Regions from separate parts of the Ruegeria sp. AJ12 genome, predicted to be linked through region 4. Evidence: riboswitches for the same ligand, from Rfam matches in the RefSeq annotation. Region 4 holds a riboswitch; each other region holds the start of a gene.
What was found. A riboswitch is a leader RNA that binds a small molecule or an ion and turns the genes downstream of it on or off. The one in region 4 is predicted to bind cobalamin.

Region 1 (5,644 bases), on a different contig from region 4:
CGGCGATGGCGGGCTGTTTGGTCGTTTGGAAGAGGAACTGGTGGCCCTGCGCGACGCTGGTATCGGCTACGAGATCATTCCTGGCGTTCCTTCGGCGGTTGCTGCGGCGGCGGCAGCAGGAATCCCGCTGACCCGCCGCCTGACGGCAAGGCGGGTTCAGTTCGTCACGGGCCACGATGTCAGCGGAAAACTGCCCGAAGATCTGAACCTGCCTGCACTGGCGGACGCATACGCCACAACGGTTGTGTTTATGGGCAAGAGAACCTTTCCATTGTTGGTCGATGCTCTGCACGCACATGGTCTGCCATTGGACACACCCGCGCTTATGGCCGAGTCTGTCTCGACGCCCGATCAGGCGCTGCACAGGTCCACGATTGGCGCACTGTCCGAGACGCTGAAATCAGAGGTCGGAACGGCACCGGCCCTGATCCTCTACGGCCCGCTGGCGGAGGCTGATGATGGATGAGCTGACACTGGTCGGTATCGGCACGGGCAATCCCGACCATGTCACGTTTCAGGGCGCTGAGGCCATTCGTTCCGCCGATTTGATCCTGATACCCCGAAAGGGTGAGAGCAAGACCGATCTGGCCGGGATACGGGAACAAATCATCGTGCAAGTGTCTGAAAAAGAACCACGAGTTGCTTACTTCGACGTCCCCCAGAGGCGGTCAGACGATGGCTACCTACAGGGCGTGGATGAATGGCACGATGCAATTGCGCGGCAGTGGCAGCGCGCCATCGAATCCTATCCTGAGGCTCAAAAGGTGGCTTTGCTGATCTGGGGGGATCCGTCCCTTTATGACAGCTCGCTCCGAATCGCCGCGCGTCTCGACCCCCAGCCCAAAAAACGGGTAGTCCCCGGTATAACGGCGCTGCAAGCCCTTACGGCAGCATTTGCTATCCCCATCAACGACATCGGCGCGCCGTATCTGGTCACGACTGGCCGCCGCCTGCGTGACGAAGGCTGGCCAGAGACGGCATCGACGGTTGCCGTCATGCTGGACGGCGAATGCTCGTTCCAAGACCTCGAGATGGCGGATTTCGATGTCTGGTGGGGGGCATATGTGGGGATGCAGGAAGAAATCCTGATCCATGGGCGGCTGGACACGGTCGCGGCCGAGATCGTGGCAACCCGTGCCGACGCAAGGGCTGCGCATGGATGGATCATGGATATCTACGTGCTGAAAAAAAGCGGGAAGTGACGTGAAACGTCGCAAATGGCGATTGCGCCACTTTGACATTCGCGGCTAAATTGAGGTGTCTGGTCCCGCCGGAGACATCCGGATGCTAAGAGGGAATTTGGTGCGCCTTCCGAGGAAGCCAAAGCCAAAGCCGCCCCCGCGACTGTAAGCGGTGAGCCCCTGTTCAACCAGCCACTCCCAGCATTTTGGGGGGAAGGCGAACAGAGGCACTGACCCGCAAGCCAGGAGACCTGCCAGACGTGAATGGAAATCACCGGTCGTCGGGTGCGGCGGCTCAGGAGGACAAGAAATGACAACACATACCCAAACGGCGTCCGCCACGCGCGCAGGTCTTCTGCCAGTCATGTTTGCCATGGCTCTGGGTCTTGGCATCGTCACGCTCGCAGGACATGTTCAGGCGTCGGCGCTGCACGATGCGGCCCACGACGTGCGTCACGCAACCGGCTTCCCCTGCCACTGACCCAATGTTCGGTCGCATTCTGACCAGCGCCTTGTTCGCTGGTGCTGCAGCGGGGCTGATTGCCGCCTTTCTGCAGCTTGTTTTCGTGCAGCCGGTTCTGCTGCATGCGGAATTATACGAATCCGGTGAACTGGTTCATTTCGGGGGTGAGGCCGTTTCGGCGCGTCCCGAGTTGCCGGGCATGTTCTCGGACCTTCAGCGTGACGCTCTGAGCGTGATCTTTACCATGCTGACCTATACCGGATATGCGATCATTCTGGTTGCGCTGATGTCCGTCGCCGAGGGTCAGGGCCAGAAGGTCGACGGGCGCACTGGGGTGCTGTGGGGGCTTGCGGGGTTTGTCGCGGTTCACTTTGCGCCCGGTTTCACCCTGGCACCTGAAGTGCCCGGCGTCGCCGCAGCAGACATTTATGCACGTCAGGTATGGTGGTTTGCCACGGTTGCCGCAGCTGCCGTCGCCATGTGGCTGATTGCGTTCGGTGGTAACATGGTCAGCTATTTCATTGCCGCTGCCCTGCTCATGGCTCCACACCTCATCGGTGCGCCCGAACCAGACGTCTTTACAGGCCCGGTGCCCACCGAAATCGGCGCGCTGTTTGCCGCACGCGCGTTTGGCATTGGGCTGGTGGCTTGGGTTCTTGTTGGGTCTTTTGCAGGGTATTTCTGGCGGAAAGAAGCCAAAACTATCGAAGCGAAAGCCTGAGCACCAATCTCATCACTCGCCGGGGAAGGCTCGGCGGGTTTTCTGTTCCCGAGGATAAAAAATGTCCCGCTCACTTGCTTTATTTGCAATTGGTTTGGTTTTTGGTGGCGGTGCAGGCTTTGTTCTGGCTGCCGCGAATAGCGTCACCCTGGATGGCCATGACCATTCCGATCCCACGCATCACGGAGCCCATCAGGCAGAGGCTGAAGCGCATGATCATTCCGCGATGGTTCACCTCGCATCCAGTCCGGATGCACCCGGCGTAGAGATCGCAGTGACCCGTGATCCCATGGCCGGTTGGAATCTGCATGTCATGCCGCAGAACTTCCGTTTCGCGCCCGAGAATGCGTCGACAGGTGATCAGCCCGGAGAAGGCCACGCGCATGTCTATGCAAACGGTGTTAAACTGGCGCGTTTGTATGGCAACTGGATGCACATCCCGGACCTGCCCACAGGCGAAGTGGAAATCATGGTGTCCCTCAACGCAAACAGCCACGGTCAGTTAATGGTCGATAACGTGCCGGTCACTGCATCGGTCACAGTTCAGGTTGACTGAAGCGCGGGCACACGTGCCCGCAAACACAGACGAAGACGTCCGCACGGGCGGGCATCTTCGATCCAACCCGCTGGACTGCTCAAGTAGGCTCGACACGTTGCAGCGATATCATCTGCATCTGTCACCACATCGACCCCGGAAAACACGTAAGACGCCCTGCCCTGTCCTTGCAAAGCCAGCGAAACAGGTTCTTCACATCCGCTGAAACACGCATGCTCGGCGACGTTGACCTGATCTGCCAGTCCGCCACGCTGCAACGCTGCCTGAAGCGCCTCACGCTCGGCTGTGCGATCCCGTGCGCCCGTGCAACTGCTGCAAATCAAAATACGGTTGTCTGCCAAGTTCAAACCTGCCTTTCGCTTTGCCGTTATTGCGGGTTCCGCTGATGCCGTACAAGACCGCGCGGGCGATCAATGTACGAGATTGTGAGTGCGCATATGCACTTTTTCTGGCATCTCTTGATCAAACTAAATCTGGGAGACGCCCCTATGAGATCGCTCTGTCTTGTGTTGTGTGCTCTGGCAATGCCTCTTCGCGCGGAGATCACGGAACCACCTGTTGGATGGGCTGCTTATGAGTCTGACAAAACCTATGAGCAACTGGTCGATGACACCAGGGCCGCCGTTAAAGAAAACGGGCTGATTGTGGTGACACAGGCCGGGCCGACCAAAGCGGCCGCTGCCAGAGGCATCACAATTCCCGGCAACAGGGTGATCGGCGTGTTCAATAACGACTATGCCGTGCGGGTGTTGGAAACATCGACGGCGGCAATGATCGAAGCCCCCATCCGGTTGTATGTAACTGAAAACCCCGACGGCACAGCCACCCTCTCGTACAAAACCCCGAGCTTTGTTTTCGCCCCCTATGTTTATGAGGGCGGCGAGGCCCTGACCGACATCGCAACCGAGCTCGACGCGAGGTTCCAAGCCATTGCGGAAAGCGCTGTCAAATAGTCACACTGGCGTGATCCGCCTTGCGTCCGGATGCGTCCTCCGCAATCTGCTCTGCAATAAGAAATTCGGAGCATGACTGATGCAGGACCCTTCTCCCCGCGCGGCCGATCTATTGGCGCAACGGCTCTATGAGGCCGGATGCCGCCACGCTTTTGGAATGCCCGGGGGCGAGGTTCTGACGCTGGTGGATGCACTGGAACAGGCCGGGATCACGTTTCACCTCACCAAACACGAAAACGCGGCCGGTTTCATGGCCGAGGCCGTGCACCATCGCGATGGGGCACCCGCGATCCTGGTCGCAACACTGGGACCCGGTGCGATGAACGGGATCAATGTGGTGGCCAACGCATTGCAGGACCGGGTGCCGATGATCGTTCTGACCGGTTGCGTCGATGCCGACGAGGCGCTGACCTACACGCATCAGGTCATGGACCATGGCCAAGTGTACCGCTCGATCACCAAGGGAACGTTCCTGATGACGGCGGAAGGCGCCGATATTGTCGCGGACAAGGCAGTTTCTCTGGCCAATCAACCACGCCCCGGCCCGGTGCATATCGACGTGCCGATCTCGGTTGCCGATACACGCGTCAGCACGGCTAAACGTCGCCGGCTTGCCAAACCGGCAGCCGTAACGCCCGAAGGAAATTGTCTTGAAAAAGCCCGCCGCTGGGTCGCCGAGGCCCAGCGCCCTCTGGCCATTGTCGGGCTGGACGTCCTCTATGACGACTCCCGCAGTGTTGTTCAGGCGTTTCTTGAGCATTTCAGCATCCCCTTTGTCACCACGTACAAAGCCAAGGGTGTGGTTCCCGAGGATCACCCGTTGTGTCTGGGTGCGGCAGGCCTGTCACCGCTGGCCGACAAACACCTCGTCCCGCTGGTCGATCAGGCGGATCTGGTCCTGTGTCTTGGCTATGACCCTATTGAAATGCGCCCCGGCTGGCGTGAAATCTGGGACCCCGATGACAAGCGGGTCATCGATATCTCGGCCGTCGTCAATGATCACTACATGCACCAGGCCGGTTTGAACCTTGTGGCTGATACCGGGACCACACTGGAAGCCATCGCCAAGGGCAACAACGCCCGAAGGACATGGCCCAATGGTGAGCCGGGGCAGGTCAAATCCGCGCTGGCTGACGCATTTCCGGTGGATGACGACTGGGGACCGGCTGCCGTGATTGCCGAGACCCGCGCCGCCCTGCCCCCTGAGACTCTGGCCACCGCCGATAGCGGCGCCCATCGCATCCTGTTGAGCCAGATGTGGACCTGCACGGAAGCACGAGGCCTGATCCAGTCCTCCGCGCTTTGCACGATGGGGTGTGCCGTACCAATGGCGATGGGCCTGAAACTGGCCGAACCGGACCGCCCTGTTATCAGCTTTTCGGGCGATGCCGGATTTCTGATGGTGGCCGGAGAACTGTCGACAGCCGCCGAAATGGGCGGCAATCCCATTTTTCTGGTATTCGTTGACGCCAGCCTGGCGCTGATCGAATTGAAACAACGTCAGCGCCAGATGGGAAACCGGGGCGTGGACTTTGACCGCCATGACTTTGCCGCGATCGGACAGGCATTTGGCGGCTATGGACATACCGTACGCAACCGCGCAGAACTGCGGGCAGCTTTGGATGAGGCGGTGAAAGCAGACCGTTTCACCGTTATTGCCGCAGAAATCGAGCGTGGAGGGTATGATGGCCGGATCTGAAGGGCCTCTCAAAGGCGTCAAGGTTCTGGATCTCAGCCGCATTCTGGCGGGCCCGACCTGCACGCAGTTGC
Region 2 (5,644 bases), on a different contig from region 4:
TGCGTCGAAAGTCCGGGATCACAAAAACCAGGATCGAAATCGGTGGCATCGTCTTTGATCCGGTGGCGGGTCATCTGAGCGTGGGGGATGACGTTGTCTCGCTGCGAAACCGTGAATTGCGCCTGCTGGAGTTGTTCATCAACGCCCCGGGCCATGTGTTTTCAAAACAAAAACTGGCCGACAGGTTGTTCTCGCTCGACGATGATGTGTCAGACAATGCAATCGAAGTCTACGTGGGCCGTCTGCGGAAGCATCTTGAGAAATCGGACCTGAAAATCACGACCTTGCGTGGCCTTGGGTACAGGTTGGATCATGTCCGTTAGCCCAACCGTGTCCGGGTCCCTGCGAAACCGCCTCGCTTTCACCCTGATCGGCGGCGCCGCTATTTTGGCTTTGCTCTTGTTCTTTGCGGTCCGCAACTATGCCGCACAGGTGGCGCAGCAGGGTCAGGACAACATTCTGGGGGCTTCGGCCAGCTCGATCCTGGACGCCGCCGCGCTCAGGGATGGCGAACTGGAAGTCGACATTCCATACAACGCGTTTTCAATGCTCAGCACGCCATCGGATGATCGCGTGTATTATGCCATTTTTCAGGATGGCGAGTTCTTGTCGGGCTATGACGATCTTTCGCCCACACTAGGTCCGGCAGACGGCAGGTGGACATTTCAATCCAGCGAGCTTCGCGGCGAGAACATCCGGCAAGTCAGCGCCAGCCGAACCCTTGTCGGTTTAACAAGGCAGACGGAAATCGAAGTTGCTCTGGGACAAACCCAGGATGCCTTGTCCGAAACGCTGGACCAGATTTCGCGCAATGCGGCGTTGTTGGGCCTGGGTTTCTTCGCTCTGGCGGCAGCGCTGTCCTACTGGGCGACATCGTCCACGATCGGGCAGCTCAACAAGCTGACCACGTCCGTTACCCGCCGAGGGCCCCAGGACCTCAGCCCGTTTCGAAAACCTGTCCCCCGGGAAATGGCGCCTTTGGTGACGTCTTTGAACTCTCTGATGGGTCGCTTGGATCAGTCCCTGAGCCAGTCGGAGGATTTTATTGCCGAGGCAGCGCACAGGGTTCGCACCCCTTTGGCAACAGTCAGGTCCTACGCGGATGCAACCCTTCACCGGGTGGAAAAGGAAGAAAACCGCGAAGCGCTGCGATCCATGATGCGCGCGATTGATGAGAGTTCGCGCGCTGCTGGTCAATTGCTCGATCATGCCATGATCACCTTCCGAGCCGATCACCTGGAACGTGAGGACGTCGATCTGGTGGCATTGGTGCGCGACCTTGTGCAACGTCTGACCCCCATCGCAGAAATGAAAGACCTCTCGCTGTCGTTGATTGGTGACGCTTCGGTGCCGTATTCCGGCGACCCCATTCTGATTCAGAACGCGGTCCGAAACATGATCGACAACGCGCTCAAATATGCGCCTGCTGACAGCACGGTTGTCATTGATGTCGCGGCAACCCCTGGCGTGCAGATCGCAGTCAGGGATCAAGGCCCCGGATTTCCGGTGGACGAAATCGAAACGCTCACGCAGCGGTTCGAGCGAGGGCAGAATGCGGCCGGAACCATCGGGTCTGGCCTGGGGCTGACCATTGCGCAGGATGTGGCAGCTGCGCATGGCGGTTCGCTGGTCCTGTCAAACCGGTCAGGAGGCGGCGCATGCGTTACCTTATCGCTTTGATTTTTTGCCTTTTTCCGATCGGAGCGTTTGCGCAGAACTGGGAGGATCAACGGGTTTTCAACGAGGACGCAAATGGCGCCCACCTGCGCATTGTATCCAGTACCGACACCGCCCTTTTTGCACCTTTGATCGAAGACTTTGTGGCGTCCAACCCGTCCGTTTCCGTTGAATATCTGGTGACCAGTACAGCAGACATAAATCGACGCATCCGGGACATGCCTGACGCGTTCGACATTGCCATTTCCAGCGCGATGGATCTGCAGCTGAAACTCGCAAACGACGGCTTCGCCCTGATGATCGAGGATGTTCCCGGTCCACCCTGGGCCCAGTGGCATCAAAGCCTTTTTGCCTTCACCTCCGAACCAGCCGCCATTGTGATCAATCGCTCGGCATTCCAGGGCGCACCGATCCCTCAGACCCGCCAGGAGCTGATCGAAACTCTGCGCGCGCGACCCGAAGCGTTTCGTGGAAAAGTCGGGACCTATGACGTACGGCAATCGGGATTAGGATACCTGTTTGCGACCCAGGACGCGCGGGTATCCGAGACCTACTGGCGACTGATGGAGGTCATGGGCGGTCTCGATGTGCACCTCTATTGCTGTTCCAGCGATATGATCGAAGATCTGGCAGATGGCACAATCGCAGTCGCCTACAATGTGCTGGGCAGTTATGCAGCGGCTCGCACCGATGGGAAAGACGCCCTGGCAATCATTCTGCCTTCGGATTTTCAAACGACAATGATGCGGACCGCAATGGTTCTGAAAGAAACCCGGGAACCCGCCGCCGCCGAAGCATTCATCCGACATCTGGTCAGAGACAGGTCCGGGCTTGCTCAAGAAGCGCTGTTGCTGCCATTGCTGAGCGCCGACGACACGGCAGATGAACGCGCAGCAATTGCGCTCGATCCTGCCCTGCTCACGTTTCTCGACACGTTAAAGAGGCGCAAGTTCCTCTCGGAATGGGAAGATGCCGTCATCCAAAGGTGACACGGCTTAAAGAGGTATGCCGTTTTTCGCCCCGTCTATTGGATTTCTTCCACTGGCTGAGCTCTAGTTGGGCAATTTGGAAAGCTCGGAGGTCTGCGCAAGTAGCTACAGATAGATCGTCACGCTCATGTTTTCGAGTGATCCGCATGCATGCGACGCCTGCAAGGTATGCAGGCGCCAGGGTCGTTTTGTCCACACTTGTTCCGTGCGATTGCCTCAAGCCATCTCGCGACCTTGAGGGATGACCTCATATCCCGGCTCTTCCGGCTCGTCATCCTGCATTTCGGTGGGAAAACCCGGCGCAGTGATGTCCAGCCCGGTGGCTTCCTCAAGCCTTTTGATGATGTTGGGGGACAACTCCCGATCACCAAAGCGGGCAATGCCGTCTTCAAAGATTTTGATCATCACCGGGTTCACCTCAAGCGGCACGCCAGCGCGATCGGCAACCTCCTGAAACAGGCCGATGTCCTTTTTCACCAAGTCCATTGTGAACGAAATATCGCGAGAACCGTTCAGGATGACCTGACTTTCGGTTTCATGCACAAACGACGTCCCGGACGAGATCTTGATCGCCTCATAGGTCGTATTGAGATCCATACCGGCGGCCTTGGCAGTGACCAGCGCCTCCGCGCAGGTGATCAGGTTTGCGGTCGCCAGATAGTTCGTCAAAACCTTCAGAACCGATGCTGATCCCAAATCGCCGGTATGCAGGACGCGCCGGCCCATTGTTGTCAGGAAAGGCAGGATACGTTCAAACGTTTCCCGGTCGCACCCCGCAAAGATAGAGATGTTTCCAGTTGCCGCACGGTGGCAACCGCCCGAAACAGGACAATCCACCGCCGCCCCACCCCGTTCAATGACCAACGCCCCCAGGCGTTTGACCTCTGCCTCGTCGGTGGTGGACATCTCCATCCAGATCTTGCCGGGGCCGACTTCCGGCAGCATCTCCTGCATCACCGCGTCCGAGGCTGCAGGTGACGGCAGGCAGGTGATAACTGCGTCACAATCCCGCATCATCTGTGCCGGATTTTCGGCCGCTTTCGCCCCCTTGGCCACAAATTCGGCCACCAATTCAGGGTTCAGATCATGGACCGTCAGATCGAGACCGTTGCGCAGCAACGACCCCGAAAGCTTTCCGCCAACGTTGCCAAGACCAATGAAACCAACTTTCATGAAGCATCACTCCCTGCTTACATTTTCGCGGCTACCGCAACACGGTCCAGCGCGTGCCGTCATGCCGCCCAGCGACGCCGACAGGTCGCTTTTCATCCCTTGACCGGTTCGATGCGCGTAACGCGCTTGACAAGCTGCCCGCCGGTGCCGCATGTCCGATCCGTTGGTGTCTGCAACCGCAGATGAAAAGGGAATGCGTCAACGGTTTTTCCGCCAAACGCAGCCGCCCCCGCGACCGTGACCGGAGAGGGTGCCCAATGCCACTGGCCAAATGGCCGGGAAGGCGGGTCATCCGACAGAGCCGCCGCTCTGACATCCGCAAGCCGGGAGACCTGCCAACGCCCGAAGACCAGACCGGACGGGGTGTTCCGGTGTCGGGACCATGGCGATCAGCGTGGCCCGCATGAGACCCCGTCCCCCATGAACCGAAAAGGGGGATGAGAGACGTGACCGAAACCGCACCAGTTGAACTGCTGGTTTGCACCACTTGCCGGCGCGGGTTGCCTGTTGAGGACGACGCGCAGCGCCCCGGTGCCAAGCTGCACAAGGCCCTTACCGAAGCTGAACTGCCTGATGGGATCGCACTGAAACCTGTCGAATGCCTGTCGAACTGCGATCAGGGATGCTCGATTGTTCTGCGCGGCGGGCCAACCCGCTGGACCTTTGTCTATGAAAATCTGAACGAGGCCGACGATGTCGGAATCATCGTCGAAGGCGCAATCAAATACCTCGCCGCGGAAGATGGCCTGGTGAAATGGCGCGAGCGCCCCGAACATTTCCGCAAGAACTGTGCGGCCCGTATTCCCCCGATTGGAGCCTGATATGCCAAACCTTGAAAAACTTCCCGTCACCGTAATCACCGGCTTTCTGGGCTCTGGGAAGACGACCCTGATCCGGCATCTGATGCAGAACCCTCAGGGCAAGCGTCTTGCAGTTGTCGTCAACGAGTTCGGGGACGTGGGTGTCGATGGCGAGATCCTGAAATCCTGTGCGATCCCGGATTGCCCCGCAGAGAACATCATGGAACTGGCCAATGGCTGCATCTGCTGCACGGTGGCCGATGATTTCATCCCGACCATCGAGGCGCTGATGGCGCTGGAGCCGCGCCCGGATCACATTCTGATCGAAACATCTGGTCTGGCGTTGCCGAAACCGCTGCTCAAAGCCTTTGACTGGCCGGATATCCGCTCGAAAATCACGGTGGATGGCGTGATCGCCCTGGCCGATGCCGAGGCGGTGGCCGCCGGTCGATTTGCCCCCAATGTCGAGGCAGTTGATGCCCAGCGCTTGGCGGATGAGTCAATCGACCACGAAACGCCTCTGTCCGAAGTGTTCGAAGATCAGATTTCCTGCGCGGATATCATCCTGCTAACCAAACCTGATCTGGCCGGTCCCGAGGGGGTGGCAAAGGCCAAAGAGGTCATCGAGGCTGAGGCCCCGCGTCCCCTGCCTGTTGTCGAGGTCGCCGAGGGCGCAGTGGACGTTCGCGTTGTGCTGGGTCTGGAGGCTGCAGCCGAAGATGACATGGATGCGCGCCCGTCCCATCACGACGGTCACGACGACCATGAACACGACGATTTCGAAAGCATCGTGGTCGAGCTGCCCGAACAGGCCGATCCGGTCGCTCTGGTCGCCAATATCGAGCGCCTGGCCAACGAACTGAACATCCTCCGCGTGAAAGGCTATGCGGCGGTGTCCGGAAAACCCATGCGCCTGCTGGTTCAGGCGGTCGGGGCTCGCGTGCGCCACCAGTATGACCGCCCGTGGAGGCCGGACGAAGACCGCCGCTCGCGCCTGGTGGTAAT
Region 3 (5,644 bases), on a different contig from region 4:
CTGGGTGCTGGCAAACGGAAACAACTGCGTTCAGCATCTGTTGCAGCGGCGCAGCGTGCTCCAACGCCGCGCAGCGGGAACCGGTGCCACAACGCAGCTGATTGCCGCCAATGTGGACGTGCTGTTTATCGTCAGTTCCTGCAACGCCGATTTCAACCTGCCCCGGTTAGAGCGGTACCTTGCCCTGGCGCATCAGGCCGGATGCTATCCGGTTGTCGTCCTGACCAAGGCCGATGCCTCTGCCAATCCCGACGATTTCGAAGCACGCGCGCAATCGCTTGCACCGTTTCTTACCGTGCTGACGATCAATGCGCTGGATCCGGCGGACATTCATCAGGTTTTGTCCTGGTGCTCTGCCGGTCAGACCGCGGCGCTGGTCGGATCGTCCGGCGTTGGCAAGACGACCCTGGCAAACGGGATGACCGGGCAGAACGAGGCGACCGCCGGAATTCGCGAAGACGATGCCCACGGCCGGCACACCACGACGGTCCGCGCGCTGCGCCAGATGCGCAACGGCGGGTGGTTGATCGACACACCCGGAATGCGGGCCTTGCGGCTGCTGGACGCACAGGACGGCGTGGACGAAGTGTTTTCGGACATTCTGGGACTGGCGGAATCCTGCCGGTTTTCGGACTGCCAGCACGTCACTGAGCCGGGCTGCGCGGTGCAGGCGGCCATCGAAACCGGCGCGCTTGATTCGGCAAGGCTGGACCGATGGCGGAAATTGCGGCGCGAGGATCAGCGCAATTCGGAAACAGTCGCCCAGTCGCGCGCCCGCGACAAAGCCTTTGGAAAGATGGTGCGATCCGTGATGCAGGACAAATCCCACCGCAAACGGTTCTGACGAGAGGGGCGCCGAAATTCGGCGTCCCTCAACTTCAGGCGATCAGCCGGGGCCAGACGGCGGCATTGCGACGCGCGAACGCCCCGATATGGCCGATGCTGGACAAACCGAACTCTCTCGGAAGCAATAAGTGGCGCCTGGCTTCAGGGCCATACAGCTCCGCCAGACGCCAGACCGCGTCCGGCGGAACCATCTGGTCGTCTTCAAAGGTGAACAGATCAACCGGAACACCCGAGCCTGACCAGCGGGCATCCGGCAGTTCGACACCGATGTCCGGTACATAGTTCTGCGGGGCTGTGCACCACTTGCGCCATTGCCAGTAAACCGATGCGGGCAGGTCGGACCCGAAGCCTATTGCCTTTCCGGGCAGGTACCCCAAAGCACGCACAAACAAAGGGGCATGCCCGTGCCAGAACAGCCAGGCCAAAGCACGGTAGGGCCACGGGTGATCGGCTAAAGTCACGAGGCCCGAGCACACACAGATCATCCGATCGATCTGGGCGATATCCGGTTGCACCGGCCCCAACATTGCGCCGATTGAATGGCCAATGGTCCATTGTCTTGCATCAGGAAACCGACGCCGCATCTCGGTCCGTGCGGCCGGCATATCGACCAAAGCCCAATCCGCCATCGTGACCCGAGAATCTCTCAGATGTCCCGTTCGGGAATGGCCAAAATCCCGATAATCATAGGTCAGGCAAGCCATCCCTTGTTCCGCGGCCAGCCAGTGGGCGAAATGTTGATAGTAGTCGCGCGGCGCACCTGTCGCGCCGTTCAGAACAACAACCGTATCCACCTCGGACACTGGCCGATAAAGCCGCGCTGACAGCATCGCCGGCCCGGACGGGAATTGAAATTCTTCGGTCAGTACCGCCTGCTGCGTATCCAACATGGTGCCCTCGGACTCTACCTGAACCAACCAGTTCACTTTGGCAGGCACAAGTCAACACCGATCCGACTTGACCAAACGTCCGCTTGTGATCAGCTCAGGCACGCAAACGCGGGATCGTGGTTCGCCACGGATGCCAAGATCAACTTGACTCGGGCCGCATGTAACCGCTAGCGATTGTGTGATGGTTCTCGCGCCCCACAAGGGGTCGGGATGAAAAGGGAACACGGTGCGGTCCTGCCCGGTGGCAACCGGAACGGATCAAGGCCGCGACTGCCCCCGCAACTGTGAACGGTGAGCAAAGCCGAAACACCACTGGCCGAAAGGCTGGGAAGGTCGGCAAAGCGAAGACCCGCAAGTCAGGAGACCTGCCATCGGAACTGAAACCGAAACTCGGACGGGGTGTCCGGGCAGGTCCCGACAGCACATTGCCGTCCCGCCTGTTCCACGCCCTGTCTGCCGCGCGGAGGGCGCAGGATGATCTGGACAACTGAAACACATGAATTCGCCGCAACCGTATGCCAGCGGACAGGCAAACCCTGCCCTGCGCTCGCACGCATGGCGCGGACGATGGCCCAAGCCATGGTGCAGGCCACCTCTGCCACCACTGAGGCGTTTGAGATTGAAGGCGACAGTACGCTGACCCATTGCCCCGAGGGTTGCATGGCCCGGTTTCGAGCGCAGCGTGACCGGATCCGAATCTACTGCGGAGCCAACCCTGAAATCGGCATGGACCGTTTGGACACCTATGCCGATATGATCTTCGGCCTGGAGTTCAGCGCCATGCCGTCTGGCGCCATCTCCGACTCCCCTTGCGCCCTGCTTGAGGCAAAGACTCTGGTGCCTCGAACCGCAACGCGACCGCCGCAACACGTCCCGGCGTGACCTAGTGGTCTACTGTCGTCCGGGCGGGCTCGGCGGCCCAGTTCCTCTGCGCCTCTGTCTCGACGGCGCAGGGGCGTAGGGCCCGCAACCGCGCCAGAGCCTGACCTGGCTGTTCGCCACACTCGACCATCAGGCGCAAGACGACCATACCGGATCGTCCGCACCCACCTTTGCAATGGACCATAACGCGCCCGCCGCCCGACAAGGCATGCCGAATGGCAGCGCTGACCGAGGGCCATTGCCTGGCGATGGTTGGGGGCGGCGCATTGAAATCATCGACCGGCAGGTGCACCCATCGACTGGCGCGGCTCTGTATGTCGTGGCCGAAAGTCTGTGCGCCATATTGCACCATCTCGGCAGCGGTGGTCATTGAAAGCACAAGGCCGGGTTTCCAATCCGAGATTACATCCAGATCACCCGGATAGTCCCCCCCTCGCCCTGGCAGCGAGGTCAGAGCAAGCGTGCCACCGCCCACCTGCAATGCGTAGATCACCAGTTGAGACATGGATCGCTACCTCCCGATACTCCCCAGAACGAAACTGTCATGTGATATGCATCTGCCCAATCTACCCGCTGCGAGACACTTTCCAAACCGAAAATCCTGTCATCGCGCTGTGGACGCGGACGGCGGCGGGCCTTACGCTGCATCGAAGTTCCGAATCCGCCAGAGCAGACATGACCGACACCGCCAACCCCGCCTATCAGGTTCTCGCCCGCAAATACCGCCCGGAAACCTTTGCGGACCTGGTAGGACAGGACGCCATGGTGCGTACGCTTAAGAACGCGTTCGAAGCGGATCGGATCGCGCAGGCGTTTATAATGACTGGTATCCGGGGAACCGGAAAAACCACCACGGCGCGGATCATCGCGAAGGGCATGAACTGTATTGGCGTGGACGGTACCGGTGGACCGACGACCGAGCCTTGCGGGAAATGCGAGCATTGCGTTGCCATCATGGAAGGCCGCCATGTCGACGTTCTGGAAATGGACGCGGCCAGCCGCACCGGTGTGAACGATATTCGCGAAATCATCGACAGCGTCCGGTACCGCGCGGCCAGCGCGCGCTACAAGATTTACATCATCGACGAGGTTCACATGCTCTCGACCAGCGCCTTTAACGCGCTGCTCAAAACGCTGGAGGAACCCCCGGAACATGTAAAGTTCATCTTTGCCACCACTGAAATCCGCAAGGTTCCGGTCACGGTCCTGTCGCGCTGTCAGCGCTTCGATCTGCGTCGGATCGAGCCTGAGGTGATGATTGGCCTATTACGCAAAATTGCCGAAGGCGAGAATGCCCAGATTGCCGATGACGCTTTGGCACTGATCACTCGCGCCGCAGAAGGCTCAGCGCGGGATGCAACCTCGTTGCTGGATCAGGCTATCTCGCACGGCGCCGGTGAAACCACGGCCGATCAAGTGCGCGCCATGCTGGGTCTGGCAGATCGGGGCCGGGTTCTGGACCTGATGGACATGATCCTGCGTGGCGATGCGGCAGGCGCGCTGACTGAACTGAGCGGACAATATGCCGAAGGCGCCGACCCGCTGGCTGTTTTGCGCGATCTGGCCGAAATCACGCATTGGGTCTCGGTCGTCAAAATCACGCCCGATGCGGCCGAAGATCCGACAGTTTCCCCCGATGAACGCGCGCGGGGGCTGCAGATGGCCGAGGCCCTGCCGATGCGTGTGCTGACCCGGATGTGGCAAATGCTGCTGAAGGCTCTGGAAGAGGTGTCCGCCGCGCCAAATGCGATGATGGCTGCTGAAATGTCGGTCATCCGCCTGACCCACGTGGCGGATCTGCCCAGTCCGGAAGAACTGGTCAAACGGCTGCAGGATGCGCCGCAGCCACCCAGCGGAGGCGTTCCAACTCAACGGAACGGTGCGTCGAGTGTTCAGGCAAGCGCGACCACATCCCAGACTTACACCTCGGCGCCTCAAGGGTCCGGTGGTGCACCCGTTGCGGCGTTGGCTCAGGATGTTCAGGCCGCTTTGGCCCGGTATCCGACTTTCGAACATGTGGTCGAACTGATCCGGGCAAACCGGGACGTGAAACTGCTGGTCGAAGTGGAAAATGGTGTCCGCCTGATCTCTTACCAACCGGGTCGGATCGAATTCACACCGGCAGATCAGGCTCCGACGGACCTTGCCGCGCGACTGGGCTCGGCGTTGCAGCGCTGGACCGGCAACCGATGGGCGGTGTCCATCGTCTCGGACGGTGACGCGCCGACGATAGCCGAATTGCGAGACAAGGCAGAACTGGCTTTGAAAGCCGAGGCTGAACAACATCCGTTGGTTCAGGCCGTTCTGACTCAGTTCCCAAAGGCAAAGATCACCCGGATCGAAACACCGGAACAGCGCGCTGCCCAGGTCGAAACCGAGGCGTTGCCAGAAGTCGAAGATGAATGGGATCCGTTCGAGGAGGATTAGTCTGCCCTGCCTCTGAAAACTGGACAGTTCTTGGGCTCACCAACAAGAAAATTCTCGCCACAGACCATAGCGACCGATGGGAATGCCCACGGCTCTTGTGCAGCGCAGGCACGGCCCGTATCTAAGCAGCAAATCGACACACAGGAGAAAACAGATGCTCAAAGGACTCGGCGGTCTGGGTGACATGGCCAAGATGATGAAATCCGCGCAGGACCTTCAGACCAAGATGACCGAGATGCAGGACGAGTTGAACACCATCATGGTTGTCGGCGAATCCGGTGCCGGGCTGGTCAAAGCCACGGCTACAGCCAAGGGAGAGCTGAAAGGTCTGGACATCGACCCGTCGATCTTCAACGGCGACGACAAGGAAGTGGTCGAGGACCTGATCCTGGCGGCCATCAAGGATGCACAGTCCAAGGCGGCGGAACGCTCGCAGGAAGAAATGGGCAAGCTGACGGAAAGCATGGGTTTGCCGAAAGACATCAAGCTGCCGTTCTGATACACCGTCCTGACGGATCAATGGTCGGGCCACCTTGCTTGGCCGCTTTGCAGGAACACGCGCGGTGAGTTCGAACAGCGATATCGACAATCTGATCGAC
Region 4 (5,644 bases):
CGGCACAGGTCTCCCGATCCTCTATCAAGCCGTGGGCATGGCCGGAGGTCAGGTTGACACGCCCGTCCGAACCGCCAAGGAAATCCTGCAGGATGCCAAATCCGGCACGGATGCTGTCGCCGTTGAAGCGGCCAGTCTGTTCACGTCTCATTTGGGCGCTGTGATGGGGGATATGGCGGTGACCCTGATGCCCGCAGGCGGTGTGTTCCTTGTTGGCGGAGTGGCGGAAAAGAACCGCTGGCTGTTCGGTGAAACCTTTCAGAATGCGTTCAACGATGGCGGCCGGTTCAGCGATTTGCGGCGTTCCATGAACCTCTACGTCTCTGAACAGGCCGAATTTGGCATTGTTGGCGCTAACAACTTCTGCAAAAATGCCTTGAAGCGGTAAACAATCCGCCAGACCTCAAATTTCGAGAAAAGGAGCATGGGATGATCCTGTGCTGTGGCGAAGCCCTGATAGACATGATCGCGGAACCGACGATCTCGGGGGCTCAGGGCTTTGTGCCGCATTCCGGCGGTGCCGTGTTCAACACGGCCATCGCTCTGGGGCGCTTGGGGGCTCCGGCGGGACTGCTGACCGGTTTGTCCTCGGACATGTTCGGTCGGCAATTGGCCGACGCACTGCAAGCCAGCCATGTCGATGCATCGCATGCGATAAAATCAGACCAGCCGACCACCCTGGCGTTTGTGGAGTTGAAGGATGGCCATGCCTCATACACGTTCCTCGATGAGAATTCAGCCGGCCGAATGCTGCGCGCCGAAGACATGCCAGACCACTTGCCCGCCGTATCTGCACTCTATTTTGGCGGTATAAGCCTGGCCTGTGAGCCCTGTGCAGACGCCTATGCCGCCTTGCTGGATCGGCAAGGAGTGGATCGCGCAGTGATGCTGGATCCGAATATCCGGCCCGGCTTTATCCAGGATCAGACCCGATACCGCACCCGGCTCAACCGGATGATCGCGCAGGCCGATATCGTCAAGGTCTCGGATGAGGACTTGGACTGGATCATTCCGGGGCCCGAAAGCCACGCCGAGAAAGTACCGCTGTTGTTGCAGGCGGGACCCGCAGTGGCAATTGTCACCCGTGGCGGCGACGGCGCGTCCGGGTATCTCGCCGATGGGTCCGAAACCACTGTGCCCGTGAACCCGGTGCAAGTCGTGGATACCGTCGGGGCCGGAGACACCTTCAACGCGGGCGTGCTGGCCGAACTGAATCGGGCCGGGCATCTGACCAAACCCGGAATACGCAATCTGACCACCGACGGCTTGCGCGCAGCACTGGACTATGGTGCCAAAGTGGCAGCGGTCACCGTATCTCGCGCCGGCGCGAACCCGCCTTGGGCACACGAGCTTTGATCCCACGAGGGAGACACCATGAAACGATCCGACATCAACCGCATCAAGACCGAGGCTGAGGCGTTCATCAAATCCTTCGGTGCGGTCCTGCCCCCCTTTGCGTACTGGTCACCCGACCAGATGCGCAGCACGCTGGCGTCAGGTATTCGCGACCGCGGCCTGGGTTGGGATATCACTGACTATGCCCAGAACGGGTTTGACGAATTGGGCCTGTTCCTGTTCACCCTGCGCAACGGTGATGAGAAAGACCTGAGCCGGGGACGCGGGATGTTGTATGCGGAAAAGCTCTTGATTTCCCGCGACAAACAACTGTCACCGATGCATCGCCATATCGTGAAGGCCGAAGACATTATCAACCGCGGCGGCGGTGATCTGGTGATGGAAATCTACGCGTCCGACGCCGAAGGCGGTATTGATCGCGACACGCCAATTGTGGTTCCGAGCGACGGTTGCCCTGTCGCCATTCAACCCGGCGAACTTCTGCGCCTCAAACCGGGCCAGAGCGTGACACTGATGCCCGGTGTCTGGCATGCGTTCTGGGCAGAGCGCGGCGACTGTCTGATCGGTGAAGTCTCGACCGTCAACGACGATCGCACAGATAACGTGTTCGAGGATCCAATCCCGCGTTTTACAACGATCGAGGAAGACGTCGACCCGGATTTTCTGCTCGTTTCGGATTACTGACCGCGCTGGTTTTCCGAAACCGTGCAATGTGAATGATCAAGTGACAAGCGGGTGTATGGATGCGCATCTGGTCCTTGCCGACCAGCAGCCACCGCAAACCAGAACCGGCCCCGCAGACTGTTCTGCGCCTGATGCGCTGGTCCAATCACCAAACGCTTGACAATTATTGTGACAGCAGACTAGCTGGCTGCGATGGTTCCCGGCGGATGATCCGAGGGATGAAAATGGGAATACGGTGCGGCGCCGGACGGGTGCCAAGGCCGTGACTGCCCCCGCAACTGTAAGCGGAGAGCAACGCCATATCGCCACTGGCATCCAATGCCGGGAAGGTTGGCCAAGCGATGATCCGCAAGTCAGGAGACCTGCCATCACATGTTCAACCAACCCGGGGCGGGGTGTCCTGGAAGGAGGCTTTGATGGCACATCCTAGTGCGCACATTGTTCGTACCTTCTGTCCGCGCGTGGCATCAGGCGGAGCGAACAATGCCGACCGCTCCTGATCATTTCGTCCTGATCTGCGCGACCTGCCAGGGCCCGATACAGGCGGAAATCGCACAAGCCACCCTGGATGCAGAATTGCCCACAGGGTACGAAACACGGTTGATCCCCTGCATGGCCGGATGCGCCCGACCGATGACTGTGGGTCTGCAGGCGGCGGGCAAAGCGCAATACCTGTTTGGCGACATTAAAACTCAGGCCGACCTAACGGCGCTTGTCGACTTTGCGCATCAGTTCAGGAGCAGCGCCGATGGCTGGACCAGCGCGTCAGATCGCCCCCCTGCCCTGTTTTACAAGACCCTGTCTCGGATGCCCTGCCTGCCGGTGGGGGGCAAGGGATGAGCTTTCTGGTCGCAGAGGGTCTGGAATATTATGCGTTGAACGGTGATGTGCTGCTGCAGGATGTCTCGTTCACTCTGGAAGAAGGCGCGGTGCTCGCCATTGCCGGGCCAAACGGCGCGGGAAAGACCACTCTGCTGAATCTGCTGTGCGGCGTCGAGCGTATTGCCCTTGGGGACGTCCGTATTCGCGGGCAAAGTCTCCGCACACTGACGGCGCCGCAAAGGGCGCGTGCGATGGCCGTGGTCAGCCAGCAGGAGTTTCCGGACGGGCGGTTGCGGCTGCGTGACTATGTGGCGCTGGGGCAGATACCCGTCAAAACCGACAGGTCGACCGCAGACCACAAGCAGGCATTGGATCGCGTCTTGGCAACAACCGAACTGACGCATCTGGCGGACAAACCGATGACCCGATTATCGGGGGGCGAGCGGCAACGGGCGCATATCGCGCGCGCTTTGGCGCAAAACCCCTCACTGTTGTTTCTGGATGAACCGACCAACCATCTGGACCCGGATGCCAAGGGACACATGCTGTCTCTGATTGCAGATCTGGGGATCACGGTGGTCATGATCGTGCACGATCTGGTCATGATCCCCGAATTCGCCTCGCATGTCGCGCTGATGAAATCCACCCGCCTGACCGGTTTTGGACCCGTTAGCGAAGTGCTGACCCCGGACCGCGTCCGCGAGACGTTTGGCGTCGATTACCTGTGCTTTACCCATGAGGGCCGCGTGATTCCCGCGCTCGATATCCGAAAACGAAAACTGTCATCATAACAGGAGCATACCATGATGCAGAGACTCTGGCCCGTGGCGCTGATCACTGGCCTGGCAAGCGGTGCTGCGGCGCATGAGGTGACCGTCGACAATTGCGGCGAACCGCTTGTGTTTGAAACCACGCCCGAGCGGCTTGTTGTCCACGACATGAACATGACTGACATGGCCTTTGCCCTCGGCTTGCAGGATCAGATCGTTGGCCTGACCGGGATCACCGGCTGGTATAAAACCAGCCCGGATTTTGATGCGCTGCGCGGCGACATCCCGGAACTTGCTCCGAAGTACCCGACCATCGAGAACCTGGTTGCGGTCGAGCCCGATCTGTTTTTTGCCGGCTGGTACTATGGCATGAAACCGGGCGGCGACGTGACGCCGGATACCCTTGCCCCATTCGGTATCAAGACGATGGTCCTGACCGAAAGCTGCGTGCATCTGAACAAGGATCGCCCCGAGGCGAGCATGGACCTGCTGTTTGACGATGTCCTGCGCCTGGGTCAGGTCATGCATGTCGAAGACAGGGCCGAAGCTCTTGTATCGGATTGGAAAGACAAGCTGTCCGCCATCGAAACCAAAACCGCCGATCTGTCCAAGCCCCGCGTCTTCCTGCTGGACGGTCCGGCGGATGCGCCGTTTACGGCCGGCAAGTTTGCGATTCCGGACGCTATGATTGCGGCTGCTGGCGGCGAAAACGTCACCCATGATCTGGATACCAGTTGGGGCCGCACTTCATGGGAAGCCGTGGCCGCGTCGAACCCCGAGTTTCTGGTTCTGCTGGACTACCAGACCGGGAACGGAGCTGCCGACACGTTCAAATTCCTGCAGGAACACCCTGTGATGTCACAGACCGATGCAGTCAAAAACGCGCGTTGGATCGGTTTGCGCTACGAAGAGCTGACACCCGGACCGGCAAACATCGACGCCATCGAGAAAATGGCGCGGGCCATGCATCCGGATATGAACTAGATGGGCCTGACAGGTCGATTGATTGTGATGGGGGCGGTTGTTTTGACCGCCCTTGTGCTGCTGTCAACGATCTATGGTACGACCTCGATCCCGATCACGGATGTGTTCACCGCCATCGGGCTGGGCCTTGGTCTCACTGAAGGCGAGATGTCGCCTCTGCACCGGATCGTGTTCGACCTGCGCCTGCCGCGCGCCTTGTTTGCGGCCATCATCGGGGCCGGGCTGGGGGTGGTAGGTGTGGTTCTGCAAACCACCACGCGCAACGATCTGGCCGATCCCTTCCTGTTCGGACTGTCCTCGGGCGCAGCGGCGGGGGCGGTTCTGGTCATCACCGTCACCGGCGACATACTGGGGATCTGGACCCTGCCCATTGCGGCCTTTTGTGGCGGGCTCATCGCCTCGGGCATTGTGCTGGCCCTTGTCCAAAGCTTGCGGACGAGCGCGCCGGAAAAGCTGATCCTCGCAGGGCTCGCGGTCTCTTTTCTGTTTTCGGCGATTACCAACTATCTGATCTTTGCCGGCGACAGCCGCGCAGCGCATTCGGTTATTTTCTGGATGCTGGGCGGGTTAGGTCTCGCCCGGTGGGAGACGTTTCCGCTTGTGTTGGCAGGGCTTGGACTGATCCTGAGTTACGCGCTTTATCGCAGCCGCTGGCTCGACGCGCTGCTGACCGGTGACTTCACGGCCGCTACGCTCGGGATTCCGGTGCAGGGATTACGGTTCCGGATGTTCTTTGTTGCGGCTCTGGCAACGGCAACCTTTGTTTCGGTGGCGGGTGTCATCGGGTTTGTGGGGCTGATGGTGCCCCATATCGCGCGCGGAATTGCGGGAACGCTGCACCGCAACCTGTTGGTGGCGTCGGCCATCGTCGGCGCTGTGCTGCTGACGCTGTCCGATATCCTGTCCCGGCTGCTTCTTGCGCCACAGGAACTGCCAGTGGGCATTGTGACCACATCCGTTGGATCCCTGTTTGTGTTCATGTATTTGTACAGATCAACCCGCAACAACTGATTATCTGCCGATGCGCA

Region 1: it holds a riboswitch for cobalamin, as region 4 does, so the genes downstream of both, ACR3E0_RS07565 (CbtB domain-containing protein) here and ACR3E0_RS21200 (DUF1636 family protein) in region 4, are expected to answer to the same signal.
Region 2: it holds a riboswitch for cobalamin, as region 4 does, so the genes downstream of both, ACR3E0_RS07635 (DUF1636 family protein) here and ACR3E0_RS21200 (DUF1636 family protein) in region 4, are expected to answer to the same signal.
Region 3: it holds a riboswitch for cobalamin, as region 4 does, so the genes downstream of both, ACR3E0_RS18850 (hypothetical protein) here and ACR3E0_RS21200 (DUF1636 family protein) in region 4, are expected to answer to the same signal.

The regions. Positions count from the first base shown of each region.
Region 1 is NZ_JBQFJJ010000001.1:1,487,865-1,493,508, reverse strand. Features, by position in the region: gene cobA (uroporphyrinogen-III C-methyltransferase) at 1-466, shown strand, start outside; gene cobF (precorrin-6A synthase (deacetylating)) at 459-1,202, shown strand; cobalamin riboswitch at 1,246-1,454, shown strand; gene ACR3E0_RS07565 (CbtB domain-containing protein) at 1,492-1,662, shown strand; gene ACR3E0_RS07560 (CbtA family protein) at 1,667-2,365, shown strand; gene ACR3E0_RS07555 (hypothetical protein) at 2,427-2,921, shown strand; gene ACR3E0_RS07550 (DUF1636 family protein) at 2,909-3,244, opposite strand; gene ACR3E0_RS07545 (DUF302 domain-containing protein) at 3,446-3,874, shown strand; gene ACR3E0_RS07540 (thiamine pyrophosphate-binding protein) at 3,954-5,573, shown strand; gene ACR3E0_RS07535 (CaiB/BaiF CoA transferase family protein) at 5,560-5,644, shown strand, end outside.
Region 2 is NZ_JBQFJJ010000001.1:1,504,753-1,510,396, reverse strand. Features, by position in the region: gene ACR3E0_RS07655 (response regulator transcription factor) at 1-323, shown strand, start outside; gene ACR3E0_RS07650 (sensor histidine kinase) at 313-1,680, shown strand; gene ACR3E0_RS07645 (ABC transporter substrate-binding protein) at 1,659-2,666, shown strand; gene ACR3E0_RS07640 (NAD(P)-dependent oxidoreductase) at 2,883-3,839, opposite strand; cobalamin riboswitch at 3,987-4,193, shown strand; gene ACR3E0_RS07635 (DUF1636 family protein) at 4,277-4,660, shown strand; gene cobW (cobalamin biosynthesis protein CobW) at 4,662-5,644, shown strand, end outside.
Region 3 is NZ_JBQFJJ010000001.1:3,772,191-3,777,834, forward strand. Features, by position in the region: gene rsgA (ribosome small subunit-dependent GTPase A) at 1-844, shown strand, start outside; gene ACR3E0_RS18845 (alpha/beta hydrolase family protein) at 879-1,736, opposite strand; cobalamin riboswitch at 1,903-2,123, shown strand; gene ACR3E0_RS18850 (hypothetical protein) at 2,211-2,618, shown strand; gene ACR3E0_RS18855 (protein-tyrosine phosphatase family protein) at 2,620-3,123, opposite strand; gene ACR3E0_RS18860 (DNA polymerase III subunit gamma/tau) at 3,294-5,045, shown strand; gene ACR3E0_RS18865 (YbaB/EbfC family nucleoid-associated protein) at 5,200-5,544, shown strand; gene recR (recombination mediator RecR) at 5,609-5,644, shown strand, end outside.
Region 4 is NZ_JBQFJJ010000002.1:207,670-213,313, reverse strand. Features, by position in the region: gene ACR3E0_RS21215 (glucokinase) at 1-388, shown strand, start outside; gene ACR3E0_RS21210 (carbohydrate kinase family protein) at 430-1,356, shown strand; gene ACR3E0_RS21205 (D-lyxose/D-mannose family sugar isomerase) at 1,375-2,040, shown strand; cobalamin riboswitch at 2,217-2,424, shown strand; gene ACR3E0_RS21200 (DUF1636 family protein) at 2,524-2,880, shown strand; gene ACR3E0_RS21195 (ABC transporter ATP-binding protein) at 2,877-3,653, shown strand; gene ACR3E0_RS21190 (ABC transporter substrate-binding protein) at 3,666-4,616, shown strand; gene ACR3E0_RS21185 (FecCD family ABC transporter permease) at 4,617-5,627, shown strand; gene ACR3E0_RS21180 (hypothetical protein) at 5,593-5,644, opposite strand, start outside.